DNA from 4 places in the Bradyrhizobium zhanjiangense genome. Region 2 is predicted to be linked to each of the others. Evidence: predicted binding sites of a transcription regulator. Region 2 holds the regulator's gene; each other region holds the start of a gene.
The links. The regulator HrcA, encoded in region 2, represses chaperone genes, less so after heat shock. The targets are predictions, from matches to a motif close to GTTAGCACTCNCNNNNNGNGAGTGCTAAC.

Region 1: a site for HrcA is predicted at 2,589-2,617, ahead of XH85_RS18585 (co-chaperone GroES). Genes of this name have one in related genera too.
Region 3: a site for HrcA is predicted at 5,980-6,008, ahead of XH85_RS40495 (co-chaperone GroES). Genes of this name have one in related genera too.
Region 4: a site for HrcA is predicted at 2,142-2,170, ahead of XH85_RS07445 (co-chaperone GroES). Genes of this name have one in related genera too.

What each region holds. Positions count from the first base shown of each region.
Region 1 is NZ_CP022221.1:3,951,618-3,959,447, forward strand. Features, by position in the region: gene lepB (signal peptidase I) at 1-256, shown strand, start outside; gene groL (chaperonin GroEL) at 546-2,186, opposite strand; gene XH85_RS18585 (co-chaperone GroES) at 2,231-2,545, opposite strand; gene XH85_RS18590 (usg protein) at 2,927-3,214, shown strand; gene XH85_RS48265 (O-linked N-acetylglucosamine transferase family protein) at 3,222-3,638, opposite strand; gene XH85_RS48270 (O-linked N-acetylglucosamine transferase, SPINDLY family protein) at 3,762-5,042, opposite strand; gene XH85_RS48275 (tetratricopeptide repeat protein) at 5,011-5,334, opposite strand; gene XH85_RS18600 (cupin domain-containing protein) at 5,555-6,082, shown strand; gene XH85_RS18605 (NupC/NupG family nucleoside CNT transporter) at 6,215-7,465, opposite strand; gene XH85_RS18610 (MFS transporter) at 7,638-7,830, shown strand, end outside.
Region 2 is NZ_CP022221.1:358,980-366,809, forward strand. Features, by position in the region: gene dnaK (molecular chaperone DnaK) at 1-260, opposite strand, end outside; gene XH85_RS01735 (hypothetical protein) at 655-1,596, shown strand; gene pncA (bifunctional nicotinamidase/pyrazinamidase) at 1,870-2,592, shown strand; gene grpE (nucleotide exchange factor GrpE) at 2,661-3,278, opposite strand; gene hrcA (heat-inducible transcriptional repressor HrcA) at 3,374-4,462, opposite strand; gene rph (ribonuclease PH) at 4,630-5,343, shown strand; gene rdgB (RdgB/HAM1 family non-canonical purine NTP pyrophosphatase) at 5,354-5,989, shown strand; gene hemW (radical SAM family heme chaperone HemW) at 5,976-7,130, shown strand; gene XH85_RS01770 (penicillin-binding protein activator) at 7,281-7,830, opposite strand, start outside.
Region 3 is NZ_CP022221.1:8,480,042-8,487,871, reverse strand. Features, by position in the region: gene XH85_RS40535 (SOS response-associated peptidase) at 1-634, opposite strand, end outside; gene XH85_RS47180 (hypothetical protein) at 631-1,077, opposite strand; gene XH85_RS40525 (hypothetical protein) at 1,177-1,455, opposite strand; partial or broken gene XH85_RS48205 (non-homologous end joining protein Ku) at 1,631-1,717, shown strand; gene XH85_RS40520 (metallophosphoesterase family protein) at 1,744-2,211, shown strand; partial or broken gene XH85_RS40515 (DinB/UmuC family translesion DNA polymerase) at 2,293-2,589, opposite strand; partial or broken gene XH85_RS40510 (IS110 family transposase) at 2,897-3,181, shown strand; gene XH85_RS48200 (MaoC/PaaZ C-terminal domain-containing protein) at 3,232-3,624, opposite strand; gene groL (chaperonin GroEL) at 3,915-5,555, opposite strand; gene XH85_RS40495 (co-chaperone GroES) at 5,632-5,946, opposite strand; gene XH85_RS47175 (MBL fold metallo-hydrolase) at 6,495-6,914, opposite strand; partial or broken gene XH85_RS40485 (transposase) at 7,132-7,361, opposite strand; gene XH85_RS40480 (adenylate/guanylate cyclase domain-containing protein) at 7,528-7,830, opposite strand, start outside.
Region 4 is NZ_CP022221.1:1,568,869-1,576,698, forward strand. Features, by position in the region: gene groL (chaperonin GroEL) at 1-1,609, opposite strand, end outside; gene XH85_RS07445 (co-chaperone GroES) at 1,753-2,049, opposite strand; gene XH85_RS07450 (hypothetical protein) at 2,366-2,887, shown strand; gene XH85_RS07455 (protein phosphatase CheZ) at 3,049-3,828, opposite strand; gene XH85_RS07460 (L,D-transpeptidase) at 4,144-4,956, shown strand; gene XH85_RS07465 (DUF2076 domain-containing protein) at 5,586-6,413, opposite strand; gene XH85_RS07470 (ChbG/HpnK family deacetylase) at 6,540-7,385, opposite strand; gene XH85_RS07475 (glycosyltransferase family 2 protein) at 7,382-7,830, opposite strand, start outside.

The DNA.
Region 1 (7,830 bases), 3.6 Mb from region 2:
GCTGCCGAGCGGCGCGTCCTATGTGACCTATGATTGCATCGACAACGGCTTCCTGGACAACACCAACGTCTTCACGGTGCCGCCGGGCCACGTCTTCGTGCTCGGCGACAATCGCGACAATTCCACCGACAGCCGCATGATGTCGACATTCGGTTTCGTGCCGATGGACAATCTCGTCGGTAAGGTAACGCGGATCTTCTGGTCGCTCGACGAAGACGGCGCGCCGCACATGGAGCGGCTGGGGAAGGTGGAGTGAGGCCAGATCATTCCGCGCAAAAGATCGTCATTCCGGGGCGGCGGAAAGTGCCGAGCCCGGAATCCATTGATCCGCAGACTCGGTCCGGAGGTTGGCATGCTGTCACTGCCGCCTGGATTTCCGATCTTCCATGTGAGGGGATCAGGCGAACACGTCAGTCGCAAGTGCTGAAATGGATTCCGGGCTCGCGCCCAACAGGGGCGCGCCCCGGAATGATGAGCGGAGAAAAACAAAGACCCCGGCATCGCTGCCGGGGTTTCGCATTTCGTCGTTTGCCAGAGTGGCTGGATCAGAAGTCCATGCCGCCCATGCCGCCGCCGGGGGGCATCGCCGGACCGGCGCCGCCCTTCTTGGGCAGCTCGGCGACCATGGCTTCCGTGGTGATCAGGAGCGCGGCCACCGAGGCTGCGTTCTGGATCGCGGTACGGACCACCTTGGTCGGGTCGATGATGCCCTTCTTGACGAGGTCGGCATATTCGCCGGTCTGGGAGTCGAAGCCGTAATTGTAGGCCTTGTTCTCCAGGATCTTGCCGACGATCACCGAGCCGTCTTCACCGGCGTTGATCGCGATCTGGCGAGCGGGAGCCGACAGCGCCTTGCGCACGATCTCGACGCCGGTCTTCTGGTCGTCGTTCTTGGTGCGCAGGCCCTTGAGCTGCTCGGAGGCACGGAGCAGGGCGACGCCGCCGCCCGGGACGATACCTTCCTCGACAGCCGCGCGGGTCGCATGCATCGCGTCATCAACGCGATCCTTGCGTTCCTTCACCTCGACCTCGGTCGCGCCGCCGACGCGGATCACCGCGACGCCGCCGGCGAGCTTGGCCAGACGCTCCTGGAGCTTCTCACGGTCGTAGTCCGAGGTGGTCTCCTCGATCTGCGCCTTGATCTGGGCCACGCGCGCCTCGATGTCGGCCTTCTTGCCGGCGCCGTTGACGATCGTGGTGTTCTCCTTGTCGATCATCACCTTCTTGGCGCGACCGAGCATGTTGAGCGTGACGTTCTCGAGCTTGATGCCGAGATCTTCCGAGATCGCCTGGCCGCCGGTCAGGATCGCGATGTCCTGCAGCATGGCCTTGCGGCGATCGCCGAAGCCCGGAGCCTTGACGGCCGCGACCTTGAGGCCACCGCGGAGGCGGTTCACGACCAGGGTCGCGAGGGCTTCGCCTTCGACGTCCTCGGCGACGATGACCAGCGGCTTGCCGGTCTGCACCACGGCCTCGAGCAGCGGCAGCAACTCGTTCAGCGAGGAGAGCTTCTTCTCGTTGATGAGGATGTAGGCGTCGTCCATCTCAACGCGCATCTTGTCGGCGTTGGTGACGAAGTAGGGCGAGATGTAGCCGCGGTCGAACTGCATGCCCTCGACGACGTCGAGCTCGGTCTCGAGCGACTTGGCTTCCTCGACGGTGATGACACCCTCGTTGCCGACCTTCTTCATGGCGTCGGAGAGGAACTTGCCGATCTCCTGGTCGCCGTTGGCCGAGATGGTGCCGACCTGGGCGATCTCGTCGTTCGAGGTGACCTTCTTGGAGTTCTTCTGGAGGTCCGCAACCACGGCTTCGACCGCGAGGTCGATACCACGCTTGAGGTCCATCGGGTTCATGCCGGCGGCAACGGACTTCGCGCCTTCCTTCACGATCGCCTGAGCGAGCACGGTGGCGGTGGTGGTGCCGTCGCCGGCCGCGTCAGCGGACTTGGAGGCGACTTCGCGCACCATCTGGGCGCCCATGTTCTCGAACTTGTCGTCGAGCTCGATCTCCTTGGCGACGGTGACGCCGTCCTTGGTGATGCGGGGAGCGCCGAACGACTTGTCGAGCACGACGTTGCGGCCCTTCGGACCGAGCGTGACCTTCACCGCATTGGCGAGGACGTCGACGCCGCGCAACATCTTGTCGCGCGCTTCAACCGAGAATTTGACTTCTTTGGCTGCCATCTGGAATTTTCCTTGAGGTGTTTGACTGGAGGGAAAGAGGGCTCTTAGGCCGCCTTCTTCTTGGAAGCGGGGACGTCGAGGACGCCCATGACGTCGCTTTCCTTCATGATCAGCAGGTCTTCGCCGTCGATCTTGACTTCGGTGCCGGACCACTTGCCGAACAGCACGCGGTCGCCGATCTTGAGGTCGATCGGGATCAGCTTGCCGGCTTCGTCGCGGCCACCGGGGCCGACGGCGATGACTTCGCCCTGGGAGGGCTTTTCCTTGGCAGTGTCGGGAATGATGATGCCGCCAGCGGTCTTCTCTTCTGCGTCGATGCGCTTGACCACGACGCGGTCGTGAAGCGGACGGAATTTCATGCAGTCCTCCTAAGCAATTGCACGAGTTGAGGATTTTTAGATGGTTAGCAGTCGTTGCCCGCGAGTGCTAGCACGGGCGAGGCAGAAATAGGACGGGAATTTTGCGGGGGCAAGGGCTTCTAGCAGAAAAATTAGCACCCGGAAGCGCGGACTGCCAGAATCTCTTTTCCATCGTTAACGGTGCGCCAGGCCCATATTAGCACGGAGCCGCGTCTGCTGCTAACGCATTGAATTTCAACAGCTTGTTAAACTTTTGGGCTTGAGATGAATTGTCAGTTTGCGTCACATTTCGCTCATGTGAGCGCATCAGTACCGGGTGGCTCGTCAAGCACACACCGACCAGGCCGCCCCCTTCAATGCGCTCCTGCAAAGGAGGTTGGCATGGGACTGCGGAGTGGGGGCATTTCCGAGGATTTCCGGAAACAGATGCTGGGTTACGGGCTGACGACGGCGCAAATTCTCTATCGGATGCCGGATCATCCCTCGCTGCTCCAGACTTACGTCTGGCAGAACTACGACATGTTTCCGAAATTTCCGGCGCTGAAGGATTTCCTCGCCTTCTGGCAGGAGAAGCTCGACGGGCCCCTGTTCTCGGTGACGGTGGCACATTCCAAGCTGATCAAGCCGGCCGAGCTGCGCGCCGTAGATGGCGTGTTCCGGCTGCATTGAGGAGAGATCAGCCGGCGCCGCTGCAATAGCGTTTCCACATCGCGCGATAGGCGTCGTCCACCGCTCGCGCGTATGAGGCAGGATTGCCGGCGGCCGCAGCGTCGATCTGTCCGGGCAGTTCGCGGCGCAGCTTGTCGAGGTCGCCGATCTGCGCCGCCCCGCTAGCTGCGATTTCGATATAGGCCTCATTGCCATCCGCGACCCAGTTCGGCAGGCCAAGCGCGGTGAGGATGGCGCCGCCGGCACGGCTGGGCAGACTGGTCCCGAGCTTCGCCACCACGGGCACCCCCATCTGCAAGGCCTCCAATGTGCTGACGCCGCCATTCTGTGGGAAGATGTCGAGCGCAATGTCGACGCGATTGAACGATGCCAGATGTTCGCTTCGCAAGGTGGCTCCGAGCAGATCGACGCGTTCGGCCGGCATCGGCAAGCCGCAAACCGCGCCAGCAGATTGTCGCGGACCAGTTGATCGTCCAGTGCAACATCCTTGATCAGAAGTCGCGAACCCGGCACCCGCTCGAGAATCCTGGACCAGACTTCCACCGCCTCATCCGAAATCTTGCTGATGCGGTGTGACGAAGCCGTTCGAGAGCGCCGGCATTGGCGCGCGAGCAATCCCGGCCGGCAGTGGTGCCAGCGTCACGAAGCACGGCAGGTCGACAATGGTCTCCGCAAACAGATGCCGAACCGCGAAAGGAATCGCGACGGGGTCCGAGAACAAATAATCGATCGTTGGCAGCCCCGTGCCAGTGCCGTGGCCCCAACCATGCACCTGGATCGGTGCCGGCTTGCGCGCGAACACGCCGAGCCGGTTTCCTCTGGTATGGCCGGACAGATCGATCAGGATATCGACGCCATCGGCGCGGATCTGAGCGGCGAGGCGATCGTCGGTCCATTGCGAGGCGTCGCGCCAGCGATCGGCGAACCCTTGAAATTCGCTGGTCGTCGCATCCACCTTTGACGAACAAGAGTAGCACACGATCTCGAACTGCGCCCGGTCATGGTGTTGCAGGACTGGCTTGAAGACGAACGCGGCCGAATGCGCGTTAAAATCCGACGAGACATAGCCAAGCACCAGACGGCGATCCAGATCGCGGTCATTGTCATGCGGTCCCGCCGCTTCTAAAGCGATTTTCGCGCCGATCTGCTCCCACCATACTCGCCGCGCTTGCTGATGCTGCTCAACGCTGGCGTCCGGTACAAAATCGAGCGTGAATATCTTGTTGGAAATCGCGCTCTGGAGGTCAGGCTGGATGTCAAGGGCTCTGTCGAAGCTGGCGAGGGCTTCCTCGACCCGGCCTAGCCCGGCGAGACAAAGGCCGAGCACCGAGTGAGCTTGAATGGAATCGGGAGCGATCGCGAGGGCCTTCTCGCAATCGTGCGATGCCTGGGCAATTTGCTGGATCTGGAGCAGGACACTGGCCCGTGCGAGCCACCCATTCGCGTCGTCGGGTGCCAGCGCGATTGCTCGATCGCCGTCTGCCAGGGCTTCGTCAAATCGCTGAAGTTCTTGCAACGCGATGGCGCGGTTCGCGAGCGCTGAGGCATAGTCAGGCTTGATCGACAGCGCGCGGTTCAGGCTTGCGACGGCCTCGTCATAGTTGCGCTGACGGCAGAGCGCCCAACCCCGACCGTTGTGGGCTTCGGCAAGGTTGGCGTTAATCGCGAGCGCCTTGTCGTAGCTCTCGAGCGCTTCCTGGACGAGATCAAGGGCCACGCTCGCGTTGCCGAGATTGGACAGGGCCAGGGCGTAGTTAGGTCGCAAGGCGAGGGCCTTTCGATAGCTCTCGCGTGCGTCATCGTGACGTCGTAGCCCCGTTTCGCGCAACGCCTAGGCTCATATGAGCCTCGGCAGATCGCGGATCCACGGCAACCGCTCGGCTTAGCAGAAGTTCGGCTTGCTGGTAGTTTTTGGCATCGGACTCCAAAGTGCCGAGCATATGCAGCGCGATGAATTGGTTGGGTGCGAGCTGCAGAAGTTGGCGATAGGCCGCCTGGGCCTCGGGGAAAAGCCCCATCTTGTGCAGCTGGAGTGCGTGTCCGAGCAATGGCAACACTTCGGCCTTCTGCCGTTTCTGAAGCCGGGCATTTTGAAATGCACGCTGACCTACGTTGCCCATGAATCAATTCCCCCAGAATCTCCCGGCGAGATTAATTCAGCGTGAGAACGAATACGAGACGATGGCCGCGCGCCACGACAGCTTGGGACAAGATAGGACCGATTGGGTCGTCGAGTGACTGGCTTTAAGCCCGGCAATTGCTGCCTCGTCCAAGACTGGATAATCTGCCTTCGGGTTGTACCCGTCCGGCGGGGCGCGGCTCAGATCAGGGAGGCAGACAATGGCCAAGCAAAAGGCATCAAGACCCGAAACGAAGACCGCGGTGAAGAAGCGGAGCGGCGCCAAGGCAGCGGCGCGATCCTCGGCACGCAAGGCGGTGAAGGCGAAGGCCCGCACTGCCGCACCCAAGAAGCTCGCACGTCCTAAGCAGCGCATCGCGATCAGCCATCACCGGGAGGAAGACTTCAAAGCCGACGGCCTGCGCGCCTACGCCAAATACCGCGACCTCGGCATTGCCGAGGCGACCCACGGCCTCGCGCAAGCGCATGTGATCCGCCTGCAAGGCCCCTGCAATCCGGCCGAGGTCTCAAAGCTGCACTATCACGACGTCGACTTCCAGATGGTCTACGTGCTCAAGGGCTGGGTGAAGACCTACATGGACGGCCAGGGCGAGACCTTGATGAAAGAAGGCAGTGCCTGGACCCAGCCGCCGAGGATCAAGCACATGATTCTGGATTATTCGGACGACGTGGAATTGCTGGAGGTGATCCTGCCGGCGGAATTTAAGACGGTGGAGTTGAAGGCGTAGGCGCTATCAGGAACAGCGCACAACTCTCTCCACTCGTCATTGCGAGGAGCTCTTGCGACGAAGCAATCCAGACTATCTCCGCGAACACATTTCTGGATTGCTTCGCTTCGCTCGCAATGACGCGGAGAGAGTCTACGTCAACACCCCCACCACCGCTCCCATCAGGCACGTCGTCAGCGTCCCCGACACGATCGACTTCAGCCCGAGCGCGTTGATCTCCTCACGTCGCTCTGGCGCCATGACGCCGAGGCCGCCGATCATGATGCCGAGGCTGGCGAAATTGGCGAAGCCGCACATCGCGTAGAGCATGATCAGGCGCGAGCGCGGATCGAGCGTATCGGGTGGTAGCTTCGAGAAGTCGACATAGGCGATCAGCTCGTTGAGCACGGTTTTCGTGCCCATCAGACTGCCGGCGGTGACCGCCTGGTCCCATGGCAGCCCCATCAGCCAGCACACCGGCGCCATCACCAGACCCAGCAGCCGTTGCAGTGAGATTGGGGCGCCGCCGATATTAGGCAGCAGGCCGAGGATGGCGTTGACGAGATAGACCAGCGCCACCAGCACCAGCAGCATCGCAACGATGTTGATCAGCAGCTCAATCCCCGCACTCGTCCCTTTCACGATCGCGTCCATCGTCCCGGAGACCTCCATCTCGGGGTTTTCCAGCGCGCCGCCGGTGCGCCTGTCTGAGGTCTCGGGCACCATGATCAGGCTGACGAGGATCGCGGCCGGCGCGCCCAGCACGGAGGCGATGACGAAATGCGCAGCGGCATCGGGGATAAGGGGAGCGAGGAGCGTCGCATAGAGCACCAGCACCGTGCCGGCGATGCCGGCCATGCCGCCGGTCATCACCAGGAACAATTCGCTGCGCGTCATCTGTTTCAGATACGGCCGCACGAACAGCGGTGCCTCGACCATGCCGAGGAAGATGTTGGCGGCGGTGGAAAGCCCGACCGCGCCGCCGACGCCTAATGTGCGCTCCAGCAGCCAAGCCATGCTCCGCACGATCGGCGGTAGCACGCGCCAATAGAACAGCAGCGTCGTCAGCACGCTCATCACCAGCACGATCGGGAGCGCCTGGAACGCCAGGATGAAATCGGCACCCGGCACCTTCACGTCAAAGGGCAGGGGGCCACCACCGACATAGCCGAACACGAACGAGGAGCCGGCGCGCGAGGCCGCGGAGATCGCACCGACCGCGTCGTTGATGGCGCCGAAGGCGCGCGCGACGATCGGCAGCTTCAGGAGGACGATGGCGGTCGCGAAGGTGGCGACGAGGCCGATCGCCGCCTGTCGCAGCGAGACGGCGCGCCGATTTTCTGCCAACGCGAAGGCGATCAGCAGCAATGCGAAAATGCCGAGTGCCGATTGCAAGCGCAGCATGATGTCCCCAAAGCCCCAATGATTATGGCCGCGCCTGCGGTGCAAAGGCAATGCCGGCACATGCGGGAGGCGTCCCGCTGTTGACAAGCCGGTCCGCCTCAGTCACGCGGGGCACGTCGAGAACCAGGGGGCAGATGGTCCGAGGGTGACCCAAGAGACGATCCAAGAGGCGATGCCAGAGCAGCCGATACCAGCCAGTCGGCCGGTCAGTGCCCGCGCGCTCCTCGCCCACCGCGCCTTCCTGTTTTTCCTGCTCTCGCGCAGCCTGTCGCGCTTTTCCAGCCAGATCGCGGCGGTCGCGATCGGCTGGCAGATCTACGATCTCACCGCCTCGGCCTTCGATCTCGGCATGGTCGGCCTGGTCC
Region 2 (7,830 bases):
TTCTTGTCCTTCTCGACCATCGGGTCGTCGTAGCGGCGGCCGATGAGGCGCTTCACTGCGAAGAAGGTGCGCTCGGGATTGGTGACGGCCTGGCGCTTGGCCGGCTGGCCGACGAGGCGCTCGCCGTCATCCGTGACGGCGACGATCGAAGGCGTCGTGCGCATGCCCTCGGAATTCTCGATGACTTTGGCGTTCTTGCCATCCATTACGGCGACGCACGAGTTCGTGGTGCCGAGGTCGATCCCAATGACCTTTCCCATGGTCCTGATATCCTTCCTTTTGCGGCAGGTTGGCTGGGCCCAGAAGGCACCCGACCGAAACCCCCTAAGATCAAACATCCGCGATATTGCGATGATTGAGGCTCATATAGGAGGGGGAGAGGGGCCCGCAAGGACCGAACGCAAGTTTCGGCCGCGAAAACATCGGGTTTTGGAAGATCATATCCGGGCTCAACCGCCCTTGCGGGTGAGGAAATATTAACAGGTTCAGGCCTCGGCAAGCCCCCGCTATCGCAGTCCGCCCCACCCTGTTGCGGCAAGGCCAAACCCGCTAAAAGGCGGTCCGGCCGGCAACCGCAGCGCAGCTGCTCCGCGCGACAAAGCGGCCCAATGGCCGACCATCGAACGGCCTCAATGTGAACCAATCAGAGTGCCCATGAAGCTGATCCGCCTCCTCGCCGCGTTCGCCCTCCTCGTCGCCTCGGCGCTTCCGGCCCTTGCTGCCGACGCCGTTTACCCGCCTGGCCTGCGCCTCGGAATGGTGCCGCTGGTCGGCCTCAACACGGCAAAAACCTTTCCGGGCTTCGAGAGCGAGGACGGCAGCGTCAAGGTGCTGATCACCGAGCTGCCGCCTGCGGCCTATGGCGAGGTCGTGAGCGCCTTCAATTCCAATCCGGCCGGTGCGAACGGCGTCAAGCAGGACAAGATCGAGACCCCCGCGGGCCTTGCCTATTTCACCACCGAAAGCGGCAAGGCCGGCGACACTCCGGTGAGGCGCTATTCGATGATCGTGCCGGGCGCCGGCTTCTCCGGCTATGTCGCGGTGCAGATCCCGGAGAATGCGACCAAGATCTACACCGATGAAGCGGTGCGGCAGATGTTTGCGAGCACTGTGACCCGCAAGCAGGTCTCGGCCGAAGAGCAGATCGCGCTGATGCCGTTCAAGATCACCGATCTCGCCGACTTCAAGGACATCCGCACGCTGGCGCCGGGCGCGAGCATCATCCTGGCCGACGGCAACGAGAGCGCAGGCTATGAGTCGAAGCCGTTCATGATCCTCGGCCTGATCGGTGCCACCCCGCAGCAGGCCGACGACCGCGCCCGCTTTGCGCAGGAGGCGGCGCTGCAGATTCCCGGCGTACGCGAGTCGCGCGTCACCATGTCCGAGCCGATCCGCATCAACGGCCAGCAGGGCTTCGAGACCCGGATCGACGGCGTCAGCGGCAAGGACAAGACGCCGGTGACCGTGGTGCAGTGGATCCGCTTCTCGACCGGCGGCGCCTCGCTGCGCATCATCGCCAGCGCCCCGCGCGACCAGTGGCAAGCCGCCTTCACCCGCTTCCGCGCCGTGCGCGACGGCATCCAGCCGAAGGGGTAGTCGCATCCACAAACTGGATGCGCTTCCTCCCCGGCTGGCGGGGGAGGGTTGGGGAGAGGGTGTCTCCGCAAGGGGACACTCTCGACGTGGACAGAGCCCTCACCCGCCGCGCTCTGCGAGCGCAGCGACCTCTCCCGCAAGCGGGAGAGGTTAAGCGAACCCGCCGACCAAGCCCAACCACTCACCAATATCGGCTGCATTTTCGGGCTTCTGTTCGTATGCGAACGGAACTAGGCTTTCTTCCCGTGGATCATCCTGGAGGGGAGACGAACGATGCTGGATCGGCGACACATGTTGGCGGCGCTTGCGACTACCGCGCTCGCGGGCCTCGCTCCAACCGCGCTGTTTGCGGCCGCGTCAATCAAGCCGGACGAGGCCTCCGCCCTGCTCGTGATCGACGTGCAGAACTGCTTCCTGCCCGGCGGCAGCCTCGCGGTGAAGGAAGGCGAGCAGGTGGTGCCGGTCATCAACAAGATCGCGAAAGCGTTTGCGAACGTGGTGATGACGCAGGACTGGCACACGCCCGGCCACATCTCGTTCGCGTCGGTGCATTCCGGCAAGAAGCCGTTCGAGACCGTCGATCTTCCCTACGGCAAGCAGGTGCTGTGGCCGGACCATTGCGTGCAGGGCACCGACGGTGCGGCGCTGTCGAAGGACCTTGCGATCCCGCACGCCGAACTCATCATCCGCAAGGGTTTTCACAGGGACGTCGACAGCTACTCGGCCTTCCTCGAAGCCGACGGCAAGACCTCGACGGGCCTTGCCGGATACCTGAAGGGCCGCAAGATCAAGCGCGTCTTCGTCGCTGGCCTCGCGACCGATTTCTGCGTCGCCTGGACCGCGCTCGATGCGCGCAAGGCGGGCTTCGACGTCTATGTGGTGGAGGACGCCTGCCGCGGCATCGACACGCAGGGCTCGCTGGCAAAGGCCTGGGCCGATATGGCCAAGGCCGGCGTGAAGCGGATTCAGTCTGCCGATATCGCGGTGAGCGCGTAAGAGTTTCGCACCGTCATTCCGGGGCGATGCGAAGCGTCGAACCCGGAATGACGGCGAAGCCGTGAGACTCAATTCGTCGCGCCGCTCGACTCATTGTTGTTGGCCGCGGCCGCAGCCTTCGCGCCGCCCTTGGCGACACCGACCAGGGCGGGACGCAGCACGCGTTCGCCGATGGTGTAGCCGGCCTGCACGACCTGCACTACGGTGCCCGACGGCACCGACGCATCGGGCACCTCGAACATCGCCTGCTGGAAATTCGGGTCGAACTTCTGGCCCTGCGGATCGAACTTCTTCACGCCATGCTTTTCCAGCGCGTTGAGCAGCGAGCGCTCAGTGAGCTCGACGCCCTCGATCAACGAGATCAGGCCGGGATCGGCCGCGGCACGCGCCTCGGCCGGAACGGCATCGAGCGCGCGCTGGAGGTTGTCGGCGATGTCGAGCACGTCGCGGGCAAAGCCGGTGATGCCGTAGAGGCGGGCGTCGGCGACTTCCTTGGTGGTGCGCTTGCGCAAGTTCTCCATCTCGGCCAGCGTCCGCAGCATGCGGTCGCGCGCCTCGGCGGCTTCCTTCTGCAGCGTCTCGACCGAACCAGGCTCGGGATCGTCGGGCATGATGTAAGGCTTCGACACCACGGGCTCGCCGGTCGGCGCGGTCGTGTCTTCGGGTTGCCGGTCTTGATCGGTCATCGGCCTATTCTCGAACTCGTCTCAGGGGATTGTTGGCCCGGATATCGTGCCTAAGCTTACGAAAATCAAGCGCCTGTGATCGGAGGAAACGCCGGTCAGCCCCCCAAAAGGCGACTGACGATGCGGGCGGCGTAGTCCACCGTCGGGATCACGCGGGCATAATTCAGCCGCGTCGGGCCGATCACGCCGAGAACGCCGACGATATGGCCGGCGGCATCCCGATAGGGCGAGATGATGGTGGAGGAACCCGACAGCGAGAACAGCTTGTTCTCGCTCCCGATGAAAATTCGCACGCCTTCGGCGGTCTCGGCCCGGCCGAGCAGGTCGATGACGCCGCGCTTGGTCTCGAGATCGTCGAACAACAGGCGCACCCGCTCCAGATCCTCCAGCGCGTGCAGATCCTCCAGAAGATTGGCGTGACCGCGGACGATGAGCTGGCGGTCCTCGTTCTCCCCGCCGGACCAGCTTGCGATGCCAGCCGAGATCACCTTTTGCGTCAGCTGATCGAGCTCGGCGCGGGCCTCCCCGAGCGCGGTCTCGAGCTCGAGCCGCGCCTCGGCCAGCGTGCGGCCGCGGATCCGCGCATTGAGGAAATTGCCGGCTTCGGTCAGCGCCGAGGAGGGAACTCCGGGCGGCAGCGTCAGCACACGGTTTTCGACCTGGCCATCCTCGCCGACCAGGATCACCAGCGCCTTCTCCGGTTCCAGGCGGACGAATTCGATGTGCTTGAGCCGCGCATTGGATTTCGGCGTCAGCACGACTGCGGCGGCACGGGTCAGGCCCGACAGCCGCATCAGGGCCTGGTCCAGCGCCGCCTCGACCGATTGCGCCTCGCCGACGGAAGAGAGCTGGCTCTGAATGGATCGCCGTTCGGCCTCGTTGAGGTCGCCGACCTGCATCAAGGCATCGACGAAGAAGCGCAGACCGAGTTCCGTCGGCAGCCGGCCGGCGGAGGTATGGGGCGCATAGATCAGGCCGAGCTGTTCCAGATCGGCCATGACATTCCGCACGGAGGCCGGCGACAGCGGCATCGCGATCAGGCGCGAGATATTGCGCGAGCCCATCGGCTCGCCGGTCGCGAGATAGCTTTCGACAATTTGACGAAAGATGTCGCGGGAACGCTCGTTGAGCTGGGCGAGGCCTGCGCGCGGCGCGATCAGATGGATCGGATCGTGATGGGCCACAGACGGTAACTCCTCTCAGATACTCATAATTTGTCCATCCCGGGCGCTTCTGACAAGCGTGGCGTTTACAGGCTCGAAATCAGGGGGTGAAAAAACCTTGCCGCCTACCCTCGCCCCTCCTACAAGCACCGCGAACAGCCTTTCCCGTGAGTTTTGGAGGATTTCCCATGCGGCCAAGCCGCCGTGCGCCCGACGAATTGCGCCCCGTGACGCTGGAGCGCGGCGTGGTCAAATATGCGGAAGGCTCGTGCCTGGTGAAATTCGGCGACACCCATGTGCTGGTCACCGCCACGCTGGAAGACCGCCTGCCGCCGTGGCTGAAGGGCCAGGGCCGCGGCTGGGTCACCGCCGAATACGGCATGCTGCCGCGCGCAACCTCCGAACGCACCCGCCGCGAGGCCTCCGCCGGCAAGCAGAGCGGCCGCACCGTCGAGATCCAGCGCCTGATCGGCCGCTCGCTTCGCACCATCGTCGATCTGGAAGCGCTCGGTGAGCGCCAGATCACGGTCGATTGCGACGTGCTCCAGGCCGACGGCGGCACCCGCACGGCCTCGATCACCGGCGCCTGGGTCGCGCTTGCCGATTGCATCAACTGGATGAAGGCGCGCAACATGATCAAGACCAACGTGCTGCGCGACAACGTCGCCGCGATCTCCTGCGGCATCTACAACGGCACGCCGGTGCTCGATCTCGACTACGCCGAGGATTCGGAAGCCGAGACCGACGCCAATTTCGTCATGACCGGCGACGGCCGCCTCATCGAGGTGCAGGGCACCGCGGAACGCGAGCCGTTCACCGAAACCGAGTTCCTGGCGTTGATGGCGCTGGCGCGCAAGGGCGTCGCGCGTCTGGTAGACTTGCAGAAACTGGCGGTAGCGTAGTCAATAGGCCATGCACCGCCGAATCACGGACAAGCTCGTCATCGCCACCCACAATCCCGGCAAGCTCGCCGAGATGCGGGAGCTGCTTGCCCCGTACGGCATCGAGGCGGTGTCGGCCGGAGATCTCGGCCTGAGCGAGCCCGAAGAGACCGGCAATGATTTCCGCAGCAATGCCGCGATCAAGGCGATCGCGGCGGCGCGGGCAAGCAAGCTCCCGTCCTTCGCCGATGATTCCGGCATCGTGGTCGACGCGCTCGACGGCGCGCCCGGCATTTTCTCCGCGCGCTGGGCCGGGCCAAACAAAGACTTCGCAGTGGCGATGGCACAGATCGAGCGCCTGCTCCAGGAGCGCGGCGCGACGATTCCGGCGAAGCGCACCGCACATTTCGTCTCCGCGCTCTGCGTCGCCTGGCCCGACGATCATCTCGAACAGGTCGAGGCGCGCGTCGACGGCACGCTGGTCTGGCCGCCGCGCGGTACCGCCGGCTTCGGCTACGACCCGATGTTTTTGCCCGACGGCCACAGCCGCACCTTCGGCGAGATGGACAGTATCGAGAAGCACGGCCTGCCGCCGCTCGGCCTCGGCCTGTCGCACCGCGCCCGCGCCTTCGTGAAACTGGCGGAGATCTGCCTTGAGCCGCGCTAAGGAAGCCTTCGGCGTCTACGTGCACTGGCCGTTCTGCCTGTCGAAATGCCCCTATTGCGACTTCAACAGCCATGTCCGCCACGCACCAATCGACGAAGCGCGCTTCGCCTCGGCCTTCGCCCGCGAGATCGCAGCGACCGCCGAACGCGCGCCCGGCCGGGAGGTCACCTCGATCTTTCTCGGCGGCGGCACGCCGTCATTGATGCAGCCCGCAACCGTCGGCGCAGTGCTCGATGCGATCGGCAAGCACTGGCATGTTGCTGACGATGTCGAGGTGACGCTGGAGGCAAACCCGACCAGCGTCGAGGCCACACGCTTCGCCGGCTATCGCGCCGCCGGCGTCAACCGCGTCTCGCTCGGCGTGCAGGCGCTCGACGATGCCTCGTTGAAGGCGCTCGGCCGCATGCACAGTGCGCGCGAGGCCCTCGATGCCGTCGCCATCGCGCGCCGCTCGTTCGACCGTTATTCGTTCGACCTGATCTACGCCCGTCCTGACCAGACCCCGGCGATGTGGGCCGAGGAGTTGCGTCTCGCGATCGATGAAGCGGCCGAGCATCTGTCGCTCTACCAATTGACGATCGAGGAAGGCACGCCGTTCTTCGGCCTGCACCAGGCGGGCAAGCTTAAGACACCGGACGAAGCCGTCGCGCGTGCGCTTTACGACGTCACGCAGGAAACCTGCGACAAGCTCGGCCTGCCCGCCTACGAGATCTCCAACCACGCGCGGCGCGGCGCCGAGTGCCGGCACAATCTGGTCTATTGGCGCGGCGAGGAATATGCCGGCATCGGCCCCGGCGCCCACGGCCGCCTCGACATCGACGGCGTGCGCCATGCCACCGCCACCGAGAAGCGCCCCGAGGCCTGGTTGGTGCGGGTCGAGACCAACGGCGACGGCGTCGTCACCGACGAGCTCCTCAACAGCGAGGAACGCGCCGACGAATTCTTGCTGATGGGGCTGCGCCTCGCCGAGGGCATCGACCCCGAGCGCTACAGAGCCCTCTCCGGCCGCCCGCTCGACCCCGGTCGCATCGCGCTGCTCCGCGAGGAAGGCGCGATCACGGTCGACGCGACGGGCCGGCTGCGCGTGACCAGCAGCGGTTTTCCGGTGCTGGATGCTGTGGTCGCGGATTTGGCGGCGTAAGCCTCAGCCAAGTCATTGGTGCGCTCCCTCGCCCGCTTGCGGGAGAGGGTTGGGGAGAGGGTGTTTCCGCAACGGGAGAATCCCCAAGAAGAAAGAACCCTCACCCGGCGCTACGCGCCGACCTCTCCCGCAAGCGGGAGAGGTGAACCATCAAGCCCCAAAACTCTTCGGCGAGCCCGCGACCGCAACGCCGCCACCCTGCGTCACCTTCATGACCGCAAGCCCGCGCTCGTTGGTGCCGTCGGCGCGGAAGCGAAACAGACCGTCGATGCCGGCAAAGCCCGAGGGGTTGGTGAGCACATCAGGCGAGAAGCGCGTCGTGCCTTGCGTGCGCGCGAGCGCGGCGACGAGGGCGACCGCATCATAGGCGAGCGTCGCGGTGCGTATCGGGTCGGCGCCGTATTTGGTGCGATAACGGCCGGAGAACGCGCGAAAACCGGCCGGGTCCGGCGCGGCATAGAGACCGCCTTGCAACGCAGCGCTGGCATAGACGCGCGGATTGTCCCACAGGCCGGTGCCGAGTAGTTGGATGTTGCGCAAATTCGCACCCGCCGCAGTCATCGCATCCGCCACCGAGACGACGGCATCGCCGTCATCAGCAATGAACAGCGCGTCCGCGCCGCCGAGCTGCTGCGCCACAGTCCGCGCCGGCGTGGCGCGATCGGCGCCGTATTTCTCGAAGGCGACGATGCGCCCGCCA
Region 3 (7,830 bases), 1.2 Mb from region 2:
AGGGGGCGCGCATCCAGGCGTCGTACTCCTCCGTCGTCGTCAGGATCACCGGCATCGCCTTTGGATGGATGCGGCGGACCTCGGCGTTGGGCTCGCAGGTCAGGAAGCCGAAGACGTCGGCGGTGATCTCGCCTTCCTTCGCCTTTCGCACGCTGGTCCAGTTTGTCCAGATGCCGGCGAAAGCAGCGAGGGGGCGAGACTCATCGAGTGCGAACCACACCGGCACCTTCTTGCCGCCGATCGTGTCGTACTCCGAGAACGACGTAAGTGGCACAAGGCAGCGATTGTCCGGCCCTAGCCATCTCCAATGGCTGCTGCTGGTGTTCCGGATGTTCGTCGTCCCGCTGTCCGGCTCCATCCGAAGCAATTCCTTGAAGTCTACCGGCTTGCCCTTCGCTTCGAGTTTCTCGGCCCGCTTCTTCGCTGCATCCATCAGCGCCCTGGATGAGGACGGCATGCCCCACCGCGCCATGACGACCTCGCGCTCGTCGGCCGCGTTCCGAACGATCGGTGCCGGATAGTCCGGGAAGATGCCGGGCATCGACGCCAGATTGCCGACGTGGCTGTTCAGCGCGCCGAACAGCCTGCGGATCGCGTCGACGTTCTTGGTCATGCTGTAGGTTGCACATCTCAGGTTTCCGTAGCCTGGCGGGGGCGAGGTGTGAGTTGCAGGAGGGTAGCGGCCGGGCGGCGTCCTGCCTTAGCACACTTGCTGCAGCGAAGCCGCCCTGCTAGGTCGTGTACGGCAGTGGTTGGCGGATGGCGCAGCGCCGCCAAGTCGACGTCCCGTCGAGTCTTGCAGCGCGAGCATTCGATCTCGATGCATGAGTAGCCACTGTTCACGGCTTGGTCGATCGTGGGGGACGGATCGATCGGGCCTCCGTCGGCCCAGATCTTCTCGTTCCAAGACTCGCAGAGCAACTTGTCGGCCTCGCGGATCGGCGCCTCGCCTTCTGCCCGGCGCTCTTCGGAGCTTCGCGCCAAGACCGTCGTCATCGCTCGCGACTTCGACAGCTCTTTCGCGAGAGCCTTGCGGTCTCCTCCGGAGAGAGGCGTTGGATGATAGCGAGGAGCCATCTGTATAACCTAGCGTCAGACGGCGCCGGCGCAGCTACTCGAACGAAGGCCAGCAACCGTCTTCCTCATGGAGGCCGGTGCGCTCCGTGCAGGTGTTGTTCAATAGACGCTGGCCGACCTCTCGCCAGATTGCGTCTGCCCCGTAGAAGCGAGTGGCGTCTGCCTTCTGAATTTCCACGATCCGCACACGTGACGGCTGATCTCAGACAGCTTGTGCGCCTGGATCGGCTTTTCGGCGCGAACGGCACCGCCGCGCGCGTCCCCGAGGAGCGATGCCCAGTACGCAGCCGGCAAGTCGTCGGCTGGACCGACGGCCGGCGTGGAAGGGGTTTTTTTGCCGACGGCAGGGGCATTGGCCAGCTTCTGGATCTGTTTCATGGTCGGAAAGCGCCAACTAGCGGGTCGGTTGGTCATGGCCAGAATAGAACATAACAAGAACAAAAGGTCGAGTCTGCTTCTCAGAAAAATGCTTCCGTCCGCCTGGCCGTCTGTCGGAACTGGTCGCGGTCGTTCGCCTTGAATCCGAGCCGCCTAAACCGGAGTTCTGCGTACCATGGCCCCGCGCGCCAACTGGAAAGGCTTTTTGAGGCTCTCCCCGGTCACCTGTCCGCAGGCTCTGACTGCTGCGGCCCAGCGCGCGATAGGGTGGTTCGACCGGACGCCGCGATGACCTTCACGATCGGCATCATCTCGGATACGCACGGCCTGCTTAGGCCGGAGGCTCTTCGCTTGCTGGCCCAAGTCGACCACATCATTCACGGCGGCGACATCGGCGATCCCGAGATCGTCACCGCGCTGCGGAGAATTGCCCCCGTCACGGCGATCAGAGGGAACGTGGACACGGGCGAGTGGGCCACCGAATTTGCCGAAACCGAGTTCGTGCGGCTCGCGGGACGGCTGTTCTACGTTCTGCACGACCTCAACACCCTGCAGATCGATCCCGGAGCCGAGGGTATCGATGTCATTGTTTCCGGCCACTCCCACGTGCCGAAGATCAACACCGTAGACGGCTTGCTCTACGTGAATCCCGGCAGTGCCGGGCGCCGGCGCTTCCAGCTGCCGATCACGCTTGCGAGCCTCGAAGTCACGCCCGTCGGACTGAAACCGATCATCCACGATCTTGAAGTCGGATAGGCCGCGCCGCGCACGTCCGGGCAGGCGAAGCTTTCGGCGCCATCTTGGCCGCCAAGCTATAAGCCGCATCCATGGGCAGCGTCAGATGGGCAGATCGAGCTGAGGTTCGACATCGTCGTTCCCCAGCGCTTGCAACGAGGACAGTGACACGCCCAGCAGGCGCACCGACTTCGGGAAGGGCATATCGGCCTGCAGCAGGGCGATCGCCAAGCTCTCCAAGTCGTCCCGGCTCGACACGACCGTCGCGACCGACCGGCTCCGCGTGATGATCTCGAAATCGGAGAACTTGACTTTGAGCGTCACGGTCCGTCCCCGGTTGCCGGTGCTCTCGCAGTGGCGCCAGACTTTGTCGATCAGTGGCCGGAGTTCGGCGGCCATCCAACCGTGCTCCTCGCATTCGCGGATGGCGCCGGCGTCGCTCAGCGCCAAAATGGCCCAGCCACCCAGGGTCCGTATTGCCGGTCATCTCTCCTTCGTCATCAGCATAGAGATCACTCCTGCCGGGACGAATCCTTCCGCCCCTTCGCTCGTTCCGGGCGGTTAGCACGTGGCAGGGATTCGCAATCGGCAGGGCTTCAGCTTGTCCACCTGTTCCGTTGACCGATTGGCGTGGGCCCCTCATCGGGATTTGTCCGAGGCGGCCCTGTCCTCACCGCGGTTGGGCTCTCCGCGGGGCAGCGTCGTCGTGTCGCCAGGAGCACGTCGCAAAGGCGAGGGGATTGAGGGTGGTTTCGTGCTGTCCTTCTTTGAGAAGTTGCCGCCGTGCCTGGTGGGGATCGAGGCTTGCGCATCATCCCATTATTGGTCCCGTGAGTTGCAGGCGTTGGGACATACGGTGCGACTGATGCCTCCGGCCTATGTGAAGCCGTACGTCAAGCGGCAAAAGAACGACACCACCGACGCGGAGGCGATTTGCGAGGCGGTCACGAGACCCAACATGCGGTTCGTGCCGACCAAGACGGTCGAGCAAGGCAGCCTTTGATCTTGGCTTACGTTGATGCTTTCGCATCCGGTCGCCTCTCAACGAGACCGTTGCCGACGCACTGCAGCACCGTTTCGCCTTTTGGTTGCGCAAACGGAACTGGCGCGAACGATTCCACTATCGGGCCTCGACTTCGACTCGCGCTTTTGCAACGTGGTCGCTTCGAGATAGAAGTCGTCGCCGGGACGTACTGCGTTGGGTAGCCGCAGCTCATCATAGTCCAACCCGGCAATGGCACGGACTTGAGGCTGTAATTCGTTAGTTAGCGAGATGAAGATCGCGAACGTGTGTGCAGCAGATGCCGACAGTCCTCCAAAAACGGAACGAGCAGCGGCTGCCTCATCGATATGGAAGGACCTCCTCAAACCGCTTGGCGAACTGAATGATTTCTTCCTTGGAGACAGAATAGGGTCAAGCCTTCTGGCTGTCACCGACCTCGACGTCTTCAAAATATCCGCTGGTCATTGGTCAAATCCTCTACGCACGGGCTGACGAAAGGACTGCATAAGCTGACTTTGGGGACTATAGCCCAGCGCCGGTCAAAATCATCACTCCCCTCTGTCTTCGCCTTGTATTCGTGAGCAATCGGGTTGAGCTTTTTTAGCCTGCCGTAGGTCGGCTTTTGTGGAAGCGATCGTCGCCGAGAAGAGACGTAGTTTATGCAGAAAGGTCCGGTATCGCTACCGGGCCTTTCTTCTTTCGAAGCGCTCAATAGTCGGGATTAGAAGTCCATACCACCCATGCCACCGCCCGGGGGCATCGCGGGGCCGGAAGCGGCCTTCTTCGGCAGCTCGGCGACCATGGCTTCGGTGGTGATCAAGAGTGCCGCCACGGAGGAGGCGTTCTGGATCGCCACGCGCACGACCTTGGTCGGGTCGATGATGCCCTTGGAGACCAGGTTGCCGTATTCGCCGGTCTGCGCGTCGAAGCCGAAGCCGTACTGATCCTTCTCCAGCACCTTTCCGACGATGACGGAGCCGTCCTCACCGGCATTGATTGCGATCTGGCGAGCGGGAGCCGACAGCGCCTTGCGCACGATCTCGACGCCGGTCTTCTGGTCGTCGTTTTTGGTGCGGATGCCCTTGAGATGCTCGGAGGCACGGAGCAGGGCGACGCCGCCGCCCGGCAGAATGCCTTCCTCGACAGCGGCGCGGGTCGCATGCATCGCGTCATCAACGCGATCCTTGCGCTCCTTCACCTCGACCTCGGTCGCGCCGCCGACACGGATCACCGCGACGCCGCCTGCGAGCTTGGCCTGACGCTCCTGCAGCTTCTCACGGTCGTAGTCTGAGGTGGTCTCCTCGATCTGCGCCTTGATCTGCGCGACGCGCGCCTCGATGTCGACCTTCTTGCCGGCGCCGTTGACGATCGTGGTGTTCTCCTTGTCGATCATCACCTTCTTGGCGCGACCGAGCATGTTGAGCGTGACGTTCTCGAGCTTGATGCCGAGATCTTCCGAGATCGCCTGGCCGCCGGTCAGGATCGCGATGTCCTGCAGCATGGCCTTGCGGCGATCGCCGAAGCCCGGAGCCTTGACCGCCGCGACCTTCAGGCCGCCGCGCAGGCGGTTCACGACCAGGGTCGCGAGCGCCTCGCCCTCGACGTCCTCGGCGATGATCACTAGCGGCTTGCCGGTTTGCACGATGGCTTCCAGCAGCGGCAGTAGCTCGTTCAATGAGGAGAGCTTCTTCTCGTATATCAGGATGTAAGCGTCCTCCATCTCAGCGCGCATCTTGTCGGCGTTGGTGACGAAGTAGGGCGAGATGTAGCCGCGGTCGAACTGCATGCCCTCAACGACGTCGAGCTCGGTCTCCAGCGACTTGGCTTCCTCGACGGTGATGACACCCTCGTTGCCGACCTTCTTCATGGCGTCGGCGAGGAACTTGCCGATCTCGGCGTCGCCGTTGGCCGAAATGGTGCCGACCTGGGCGATCTCCTCGTTCGAGGTGACCTTCTTGGAGTTCTTCTCGAGGTCCGCGACGACGGCCTCGACGGCGAGGTCGATGCCGCGCTTGAGGTCCATCGGGTTCATGCCGGCGGCAACCGCCTTGGCGCCCTCGCGCACGATCGCGGCTGCGAGCACGGTCGCGGTGGTGGTGCCGTCGCCGGCCGCGTCAGCGGACTTGGAGGCGACCTCGCGCACCATCTGCGCCCCCATGTTCTCGAACTTGTCCTCGAGCTCGATCTCCTTGGCGACGGCGACGCCGTCCTTGGTGATGCGGGGAGCGCCGAACGACTTGTCGAGCACGACGTTGCGGCCTTTCGGGCCGAGCGTGACCCTCACCGCATTGGCGAGGATGTCGACGCCGCGCAGCATGCGGTCGCGAGAGTCGACGCCGAATTTGACTTCTTTGGCTGACATATCTGGATTTCCCTGAGTTGAGCCGCTCTTACCTTTGAGGCGACGCCCGCTGGCGCTCCTCGGTGCGAGCGGTGGATTAGGCTGCCTTCTTCTTGGATGAGGTGTCGGTGAGAACGCCCATGATGTCGCTCTCCTTCATGGTCACCAGCTCCTGGCCGTCGATCTTGATCTCGGTGCCCGACCACTTGCCGAACAGCACGCGGTCGCCGATCTGCACGTCGATCGGGATCAGCTTGCCGTTCTCATCGCGGCCGCCAGGGCCGACGGCGACGACTTCGCCCTGGGAGGGCTTTTCCTTGGCGGTGTCGGGAATGATGATGCCGCCAGCGGACTTCTCCTCAGCTTCGATGCGCTTGACCACGACGCGGTCGTGAAGCGGACGGAATTTCATGCAATCCTCCTTGATTTTTTTGAATATTCTTGCGTTGGCAGTCGCAATGAGCGAGTGCTAACCGCCCTCACATATGCCAGTGACACAGGGGCGCAAGAGGTTCGACCCCACGATGTTTGACTGCAACTGGGTTCTCGAGAGGGATGCTGGCGGCGATCACTAAGCAAGCGAATTAACTGCTGCTAGCTGTGAGTCCGAATCTGGCCCGTGGCTGACTTCCGTTCTTGCCTCGCGGTGTCCGCTTTCGAGAGTGAGCGGACGTCATCGTTGACTTGGCCGTGGGCGGCCCTTGACCCAACTGAGACATGTGCGCCGCAGGATTGTTACGAACTGACATTCCTTGGTCAGGCTATGCTCACGGCTCGAAAACCAAGCGAGTTCCCGTGTACGTGCGTAAGAGCTTCGTCGGCATCGCAGCCCGTGCGATTTCGTAAAAGGGTTCGCCCGTACAATGCAGGGAATCACGTAAGTCGGATTGATTTCCTGCAGTGCCTTGACGGTACCCCGGACGTAGTCCTCTTGATAGGGCGCGAGATGAAAGCCCCCGATCACCACATGAAATCTTTCCACACCGGAGGCGCAGTCCACTCGCGTGCGCAGAAGCATCCTTCGCCGCCGACAAACAACGGTAGTTTGGGCTTTAGCTTGCCACTATGCTCCTGCAAGAAGCCGACGAGGCCGCCAAAGTGGTCCTGGTGCCCATGGCTGAGCACAAGTGCGTCGATGGCCGCAGGATCAATGCCAAGCAGGTTCGCGTTGTTGAGAAGGGCCTCCGGCGTGAACCCGAAATCAACCAGGATATTGCGCGTCTCGTCGCCGCGTCGCGACTCGACCTGCATCGCAAGGCCGAATTCGCTGACTAACGTTCTGCGCGGCGGCTTGTCGCTGAGGCCCCAGCCAAAGTTCTGGACGTCGAGGTTGGGTAGCTTTCTGCTCGGGGCGACAGCGAACTGATAGCTATCGATCACTATCCGGACTGCCACGCGGTCAAGCTCCGGCAATGATCCAGTAACGGCCTCCGCCCTGACCGGCTTCGAGCCACCGAGGAGTGTGGCAAGTATCACGCTTAAGACACTTGCGCCTCCGCCGCAGACAAATTCTCGCCGCCCAACCTCGTCGCAGAAGAACTGCGGCCGAGCCGCCTGAGGACCTCCTTGTGATAGCGCGATTGGAGCTGAGGTGTAATCGATAGCCATTGCTACCAAAGCAGTAACCGATCAGGAGCATCCGGATCATCAGCTCGGGATCGATCGAAGGTCGACCGATGCTGCTGTAGAAAGGCGCCAGGTCCCGCCGGACCTGTTCAAGATCGACAAACCTGTCAATCAACCGCAGCAAGTGATCAGTCGGGATATGTCTTTCGAGCGAGAACTCATAGAACAAGTGGCCTGTTCGACTTGCCGATGCCCCATCATGATCTTCAGCCCTGCCAATTAGACAGACTGAATCACTGATATCTCTGCGTCGCAACAGCCGCCTTTTTCAACAGAATCGGCCCCTAGCCGAACAAGGCTGAGCCTATTGTGATGTCGGCTATCGGCGGTAGACCGGAGGCGGGGCCGCGCTTGCTCCGACCGCCGCTCATGCCTCAGGCACCCCAGCCATACGCATGCCTTCGCAGATGCGCTCGCGTCCAGCGAGATATGCCGCATTGTCGTTTGAGGCGGTGGTGCGCAAGCGGCGAATAGTGAAAGTCGGGTTGAGCGCGAGTCCAGCATTCACGGCGGCCTGTGCCTGATCTCGCTTGCCGAGCAGCGCGAGCGCTGCAGCCAGCTGAAAATGAGCAAGGGCGTGATTTCGATTTGCCTCCAGACACCGCTGCAGCCAAGCGATTGCTTCCGCATCGGCACCGATCTGCAACTTGGCGATGCCAATAAACTGCAT
Region 4 (7,830 bases), 1.2 Mb from region 2:
CGGCCGGCATGGCGGGCGGAGCTTCCTTCTTCGGCATTTCGGCGACCATGGCTTCGGTGGTCACCAAGAGGCCGGCCACGGAGGAGGCGTCCTGGAGCGCGGTGCGCACCACCTTGGCGGGATCGATGATGCCCTTCTCGACCATGTCGACATAGTCCTCGTTCTGGGCGTCGAAGCCGAAGGTCTCGGACTTGTTCTCCAGGATCTTGCCGACGACGATCGAGCCTTCCACGCCGGCGTTCTCGGAGATCTGGCGGATCGGGGCTTCCAGCGCCTTCAGCACGATGTTGATGCCGGCCTGGACGTCGGCATTGTCGTTGGACAGGCGGCCGACCGCCTTCTTGGCGCGCAGCAGCGCGACGCCGCCGCCGGGCACGATGCCTTCCTGCACCGCGGCGCGGGTGGCGTTGAGGGCGTCCTCGACGCGGTCCTTCTTCTCCTTGACCTCGATCTCGGTCGCACCGCCGACGCGGATTACCGCGACGCCGCCGGCGAGCTTGGCGAGGCGCTCCTGAAGCTTCTCACGGTCGTAGTCCGAGGTGGTCTCCTCGATCTGCGCCTTGATCTGGCCGACGCGGGCCTCGATGTCGGGCTTCTTGCCGGCACCGTTGACGATCGTGGTGTTCTCCTTGTCGATCACCACCTTCTTGGCGCGACCGAGCATCTTCACCGTGACGTTCTCGAGCTTGATGCCGAGCTCTTCGGAGATGAGCTGGCCACCAGTGAGAATCGCGATGTCCTCGAGCATGGCCTTGCGGCGGTCACCGAAGCCAGGCGCCTTGACGGCGGCGACCTTGAGGCCGCCCCGCAGGCGGTTGACCACCAGGGTGGCGAGCGCCTCGCCCTCGACGTCCTCGGCGACGATGACGAGCGGCTTGCCCGACTGCACCACGGCTTCGAGCACCGGCAGCATGGCCTGCAGGCCCGAGAGCTTCTTCTCGTGCAGGAGGATATAGGCGTCCTCGAGCTCGGCGGTCATCTTCTCGGCATTGGTGACGAAGTAGGGGCTGAGATAGCCGCGGTCGAACTTCATGCCCTCGACGATGTCGACCTCGGTGTCGAGCGACTTGTTCTCCTCGACGGTGATGACGCCCTCGTTGCCGACCTTCTGCATCGCCTGGGCGATCATCTTGCCGATGGCGGCATCGCCGTTGGCCGAGATGGTGCCGACCTGGGCGACTTCGGAGGAGGCGGCGACCGGCTTGGCGCGCTTTTCGATGTCCTTGACCACGGCCGCAACCGCGGAGTCGATGCCGCGCTTGAGATCCATCGGGTTCATGCCGGCGGCAACCGCCTTGGCGCCTTCGCGCACGATGGCCTGGGCCAGCACGGTCGCGGTGGTGGTGCCGTCGCCGGCGAGGTCGTTGGTCTTGGAGGCGACCTCTCGCACCATCTGGGCGCCCATGTTCTCGAACTTGTCCTCGAGCTCGATCTCCTTGGCGACGGTGACGCCGTCCTTGGTGATGCGGGGTGCGCCGAAGCTCTTCTCGATGACGACGTTGCGGCCCTTCGGGCCGAGCGTCACCTTGACGGCGTTGGCGAGAACGTCGACGCCGCGCAGCATGCGATCGCGCGCGTCTCCGGAAAACTTGACGTCTTTGGCAGCCATTTCTGCAATCCCTCGTGTTTCGTGATGTATCTGCCGCTTGTGTTGCGCCAATCCCGGGTCCGCAAGTCGAACCCGGCGGAATGATGGATGCCCGGATCGCGCGATCCGGGCATGGCATTCAGCGGCCGTTCAGACGGATGGCCTTAGGCCAGCACGCCCATGATGTCCGACTCCTTCATGATCAGGAGCTCTTCGTTCTCGATCTTGACCTCGGTGCCCGACCATTTGCCGAACAGCACGCGGTCGCCGACCTTGAGGTCGATCGGGATCAGCTTGCCGGTCTCGTCGCGGCCGCCCGGGCCGACGGCGACGATTTCGCCCTGGGAGGGCTTTTCCTTGGCGGTGTCGGGAATGATGATGCCGCCCTTGGACTTTTCCTCGGCGTCGATACGTTTGACCACGACACGGTCATGCAGCGGACGAAATTTGGATTTAGCCATGACGTTTCCCTTTGGAGGCTCGCTTCGGAAGTAGTGGAAGTGGGTTGGGGCGGCGCTTCCGTCCACCCTCTTCCCGAGGATCGAACGGCACGCTTAGCAATCGGGCTTTCCGAGTGCTAATAGTGCGCCCGGAAATATGGCTTGGCCGCGATCCTGTCAAGCAAAGGTGGTTAAGCGATTGGTGAGGCGGATATAGGATGGTGGCATTGGAAACTCGTTCGGGGCGCCGGCGTATCAAACGACGGCATTGCTCCAGCGGCGGTTTTGCGCTTGGCTGCGGGAGGGGTGCGGCCATGGTCTTGTTCGGGGGAATGCCATGATCAGTTCAGCTCGCGCGCGCACGGTTGCCAATCTGGCCGCCGCGTCTTGTCTGGCGCTATTGCTGGGCGCCTGCGGCGGCGGCATGAGCCTGCCGTCCTTCTCGTCGTCTTCGCCGCCGCCCGAGGCTGAGCCGGGCACCGGCCCGGAAATGCCCGCGACGATCCGCTCCGACGAGATCGTCGGCCGCTGGGGTCTCGCCTCGTTCCAGAACCCGGCCGACCGCGCCCGCACCGAGGCTGCCGCCCGGGCGCAGTGCAAAAATCCCTATGTGATCACCGCCGGCTCCTCCGGCGGCGTGATCATGCATCTGGCCGACCAGGCGACCCCGCAGGAGCTGCGGCTGAAGGGCTCGCCGAGCGGCAAGAACTACATCGGCCCCGCCGGCCCGACGCCGGGCGAGCAGGACCGCGAGATCATCTCCTTCGATGGCCGCGTGCTGATCACCCGCTTCATCGACAAGGACGCCGCCACCCGCTACGGCAACATGGTCTACGTCCGCTGCGCGCCGAGGGCGTGATCGGGATTCCGGCCTAACCACGCGTCATTGCGAGCGGTAGCGAAGCAATCCAGAGTCTTTCCACGGTGACGGTCTGGATTGCTTCGCTACGCTCGCAATGACGGCAAACAAAAAAACGCCGGCTTGCGCCGGCGTTTTGTTTTTCAGAATGACAAGTCCGCTCAGTCGAACAGCGCGTCGATGTCGTCCTGCGAGGCATGGCCGACGTCGCCGGCGAGTTTCGGGCCGTTGAGGAGCTTTTCGTCATCGCTGCGGTTGTCGACAGGCGCCGGCACATGGGCCTTGATCGCGTCGACGCCGCCCCAGATCTCCATCATCGCATTGATGTGCTGCTCGATGAACTTCATCGTGGTCATGACCTTGCTGATGCGCTGGCCGGTCAGATCCTGGAAGTTGCAGGCTTCGAAAATTGAGATGACGCGTTCCTGGATGTCGTCGGCGAGCCGCTTCTGCTGATCGGCCGATTGCACCTTGGACATCGCGCTGGCCGCCTGGTCGATCGACTCGGCGGCTTCGAGGATTTGCTGCGTCGCCTGCTCGGTGCCGCCGACGACCGCGCCGAGCTCGCCAGTGACCTTGGCCATCTCGCCGCCGTCGAAGCTCTTGCCGTGCAGCGTCGCGATCTCGCGCTTGGTGCGGTCGATGGCGTCGTGGATGAGGTCGAGCTCGACCTTCAGCTTCTCGCACTGCTCGATCTGCGCCCGGTAGGTCTCGAGCATGGTACGAGCTTCCGACAGCTCGTGGGCGGTGGAGGCGTCGATCGCCGCCATGGCTGCGCTGCCGGACAAGGGCACAGTGCCCTTCGCCATCTGTGCGCGGATCGCGCGCAGCTCGGCCATGATCTCGCTATGCATCGGGATTGCTTCTTCGGTTACGTCAAGAATCGGCATCTCGCCACCGGCGATATCTTCGACGCGAAAACGCTTGCGGTGAACAGCCATCAGGATACTCCCCCCACCTCATTCACGCGTCTTTGTAGGCAGAAGCGATTTAACACGAAGTTCACAGCCGGAACTGTCGTGCGGCGTCGCGCGACGGCGCGCAAAGAAGCGATTAACCATGGCCGCGCTGCGTTCATCGAAAATAAACGCTGATCGCCAAATTGGCCCGCGCTTGACGACGTGGTGAATCCAAACGCCTGATACGTTTACCAAACAAAACGGCTTTTGCTTTTTATTGACCACGTCGCGGCGGTCGATCAGCCAGGCGCCTTCCCCGACGCATGTGATCTAGACGAAACAGTACAGAGTACGTCGATGTTCAAGAAAATGTCTGTCGCGCTGCTCGGCAGCGCTTGCACCTTCATTGCCGGCGCAAACAGCGCCAGCGCCTTCGATAACACCGTGCCGAACGATCCGCCCGCGGTGCTCTATGCGCCGCAGGTGCCGCCGGCGCCGGTGCGCGTCGCCTCCAACTCGAACATGGGCGGCGGCTTCATCGAATTCCTGTTCGGCGACGGTCCCGGCCGCGGTCCGGCCTATGCGCCGCAGCAGCCGGTGTATCAGCAGCAGCCGGCCTATTACGATCAGCGCCGTCTGCCGCCGATGGGCGAGCCGCAGATGCAAGGCGGAGTTCAGCAAGGCGCGCTCCAGCAGGATGCGGTCGATCCGCGGCAGCGTCCGTTCGATCCGAAATTCGAGAAGCAGCTCGTTGACTATGGCGGCAAGGAAAGCCCCGGCACGATCGTGGTCGATACGCCGAACAAGTTCCTCTATCTCGTCGAGGGCAACGGCAGGGCGATGCGCTACGGTATCGGTGTGGGCCGTCCCGGCTTCACCTGGTCCGGCGTGAAGTCGATCACCGCTAAGCGCGAATGGCCGGACTGGACGCCGCCGGCGGAAATGCTCGCACGCCGCCCCGATCTGCCCCGGCACATGGAAGGCGGCCCGGAAAATCCGCTGGGCGCCCGCGCGATGTATCTGGGCTCCACGCTCTACCGCATCCATGGCTCCAACGAGCCCTGGACCATCGGCACCAACGTCTCCTCCGGCTGCATCCGCATGCGCAACGAGGACGTCATCGACCTCTACGGCCGCGTCAATGTCGGCACCAAAGTCGTGGTGATGTGAGGCGTTTTGCGCTTGAAGCGAGCCGTCAACCCGCGCCGGCTCGCGATGCGCGGCATCGAAGGCGTTGCGTGCCGCCGGCGAACGCCTTCCAGCTATGCTCGCTGACGGTGCCGCGTCGACCCGGCAACGGAGCAGCGACGACGAGTTGACGAATGGGAATGCGGTGCGCGAGCGGAGCGGTTCAGCCGCCGCGCCGACAGCTCTGCCTTCCTGAGCCGCTCGTGCAGTCCCTCCAACTCGTACAATTCGGTGATGAGATGTGTCGTCACGTCGGATAAGGTTGCAATGCGCTGCTGAAGTGAACTCATTTTAAAACCCCGACTGTTGCCAAGAGCGGCAGCCACATCGTGTGTGGCATGAGCAACGTGTTCTTCCAGTTGAACACCCATGTCCGAATTTGGAAATCCGGGAGTCTACGGCCGCGCGCGTCAGAAAGTGATTTCGGCTTTCATGGTGAACTCGGGCGCGTCCGGCAACGTTCAGCTCAGTGTAAGCCAGCAACCATGCGCATTAGTCATACTATATCGAACGGCTTCTCTGCGCGCGGTGGCACAAGAGGCGCTTGAGCTACGCCCTAAAAGAAAACGGCCGCCGAGAGGCGGCCGTTTCGTATCTACCGGGTGAATTGCTCACGCGTAATCGCTGCCGCCATCGTCGCCGCCGCCGAAATCGCTGTCGTCGCCGGTGTCCATGTTGTCGTCGCCATCGTCGCTGTAATTCTGGTCGTTGTTGTCCCGATCGTTCGACGCCTGATCGAAGAAGCCTTGGCGCGAGTCGTCGCGGCGGTTCGAGCCGATATCGTCGAGGCCCGCATCGCGCGCGAGCGAGCCGCCGGACTGGTCACTGCCGCCCCAAGGACTTCCACCAGCGCTGCGGTCGCCCAGGGCGTTGGTGTCGCCAAAGGCCTGCTGATGCGGTCCGCCCATCATGCCGCGGATGCTGGAGAGCAGCAGCGAGCCGCCGACGACGCCGGCCGCGGCCGCCGCCGCCGTGCCGAGGAACGAGCCGCCAGCACCGCCGATCGGCGGCGCGCCATAACCCTGACCCGGACCCTGGCCGTAGGCCTGACCGTAAGGCGGCTGGCCGTAGCCCGGCTGGGTCTGCTGCATGGCCTGGCCGCTATTCCAGACCGGCCGCGAGTCGCGCGGCGGCACGTTCGGAACCGAACCCCGCGACGGGCTTCCGCCGAACAACGTCTCGCGCATGGAATCCAGGAAGCCGCCGGACTGCGCCTGCTCGGGCGCCTGCCCCGCTTCCAGCTCCTGGATACGGGCGTGGGCGCGCTTCAGCGCTTCGTCCTGCAACAGCACGGTCTGCACCAGCGCGTAGATCGCACCGGGTGCCTTGCGCAAGCCGTCGGAGATCGCGGCGGTTGCGTCCGGATCGCGCGGTGCATTTTCCAGTTTGGTAAGCCGGTCGAAAAGCTCGTCGACGAGCTGGCGTTCCTGCGGCGTCATGATCAATCTCCTTCGCGCAAAACCAAGCGCGCAGGAGATGTAGGGTTCCATTATGGCCCCAACAGTGCCGGCCGGATTAAATTTCGGTATGCGACAAGCTGCCCCGCAAGGCGGTTTTCGGCGACTTCATCCCAGCGTGACGCCGCTGTCCGCCAGCAGACGTGGGAACGCGTCGCCGGCGAAATAAGCGTGCTCGCGTTCGCGCACATCCGTCATCGGGTCGAGACCGACAAGAACGTCATCGACGAAACCGGGATGGCACATCACGAGACCGCCCTCGGGGAGGCCTTCCAGGAACTGCCGCATCAATGCGCCGAAATCGGCCGCCCGCGTGAAGTCGTAAGCCCCGGCGAAGCCGGGATTGAAGCTGAGACCGGCCGCGCCGGCGCGGCGGCGGAATTGCGCGCTGAGGATATCGAGCACCATGGCCTTTAGTGAGGCCATCCGCTGCGCCAGCGGCAGGTTGCGTCCGCACTGGCGTACCCAGGCGTTCGGTGCGGTCTCGCTCACGGCATCGACAAAGCCGTCGCGCACCTGGGGATAGAGCTGCACATGCTGGTGGCCGTCGACGAAGTCGGGCGCACGCCCGAATGCTTCGGTGAACGCTGCGAGCTGCGCCTTCACCTCGTTGCGAAAGAATTCGCGGTCGAGCCGCCGCATCAGTCCGGCGCGCAGCAGCTTCGGAAAGGCCAGGAACATGTCGCCGTCGAGAGGGCGGAAATGCATGGTGAGCGGCCGGAACGGTGCCGACAGCGTCACGTGCAAGCCGATCGCGCAGCGCGGGCTCGATTTGGCTGCCGCGTCCAGCGCTTCGATCTCGCTGCGCTGGATCGCCGGACCCACCATCATCACCGACGTGGCGTTGAGGCGGCCGCGTTCGATCAGGTCGCGGATGGCGCGGTTGACGCCCGGGCTGATGCCGTAATCGTCGGCGCAAAGCCAAATCCGCCGCAGGCCCGCGGCAGCACTCATTCGGCGGCCGTCCTTTTCGAAGCGTCGTCGGCGTTGTCGGCCTCAAAATGCTTCTCGCTGTGCTCGGCGACGAAGTAGATCGGGCGCGCCTTCAGCTCGGAGAGGATCTTGCCGATATATTCGCCGACGATGCCGATCATGATGAGCTGCACGCCGCCGATGGTCATCAGGCCGACCACGAGCGAGGGATAGCCGGGCACCTGCTTGCCGGTCGTGAAGACCTCCCAGAGGATGGAGAGGCCGAACAGGAAGGCGATACCGGCAAGAGCCGCGCCGAGCAGGCTGGCGAAGCGCAGCGGTGCCACCGAGAACGAGGTCAGGCCCTCGATCGACAGGCCGAGCAGGCGAGCGGCGTTGAAGGTGGTGACGCCATGGGCGCGCGGCGCCGGTTCGTAGTCGACGCGGATCTGGCGGAAGCCGATCCAGCTGGCCAGTCCTTTGAAGA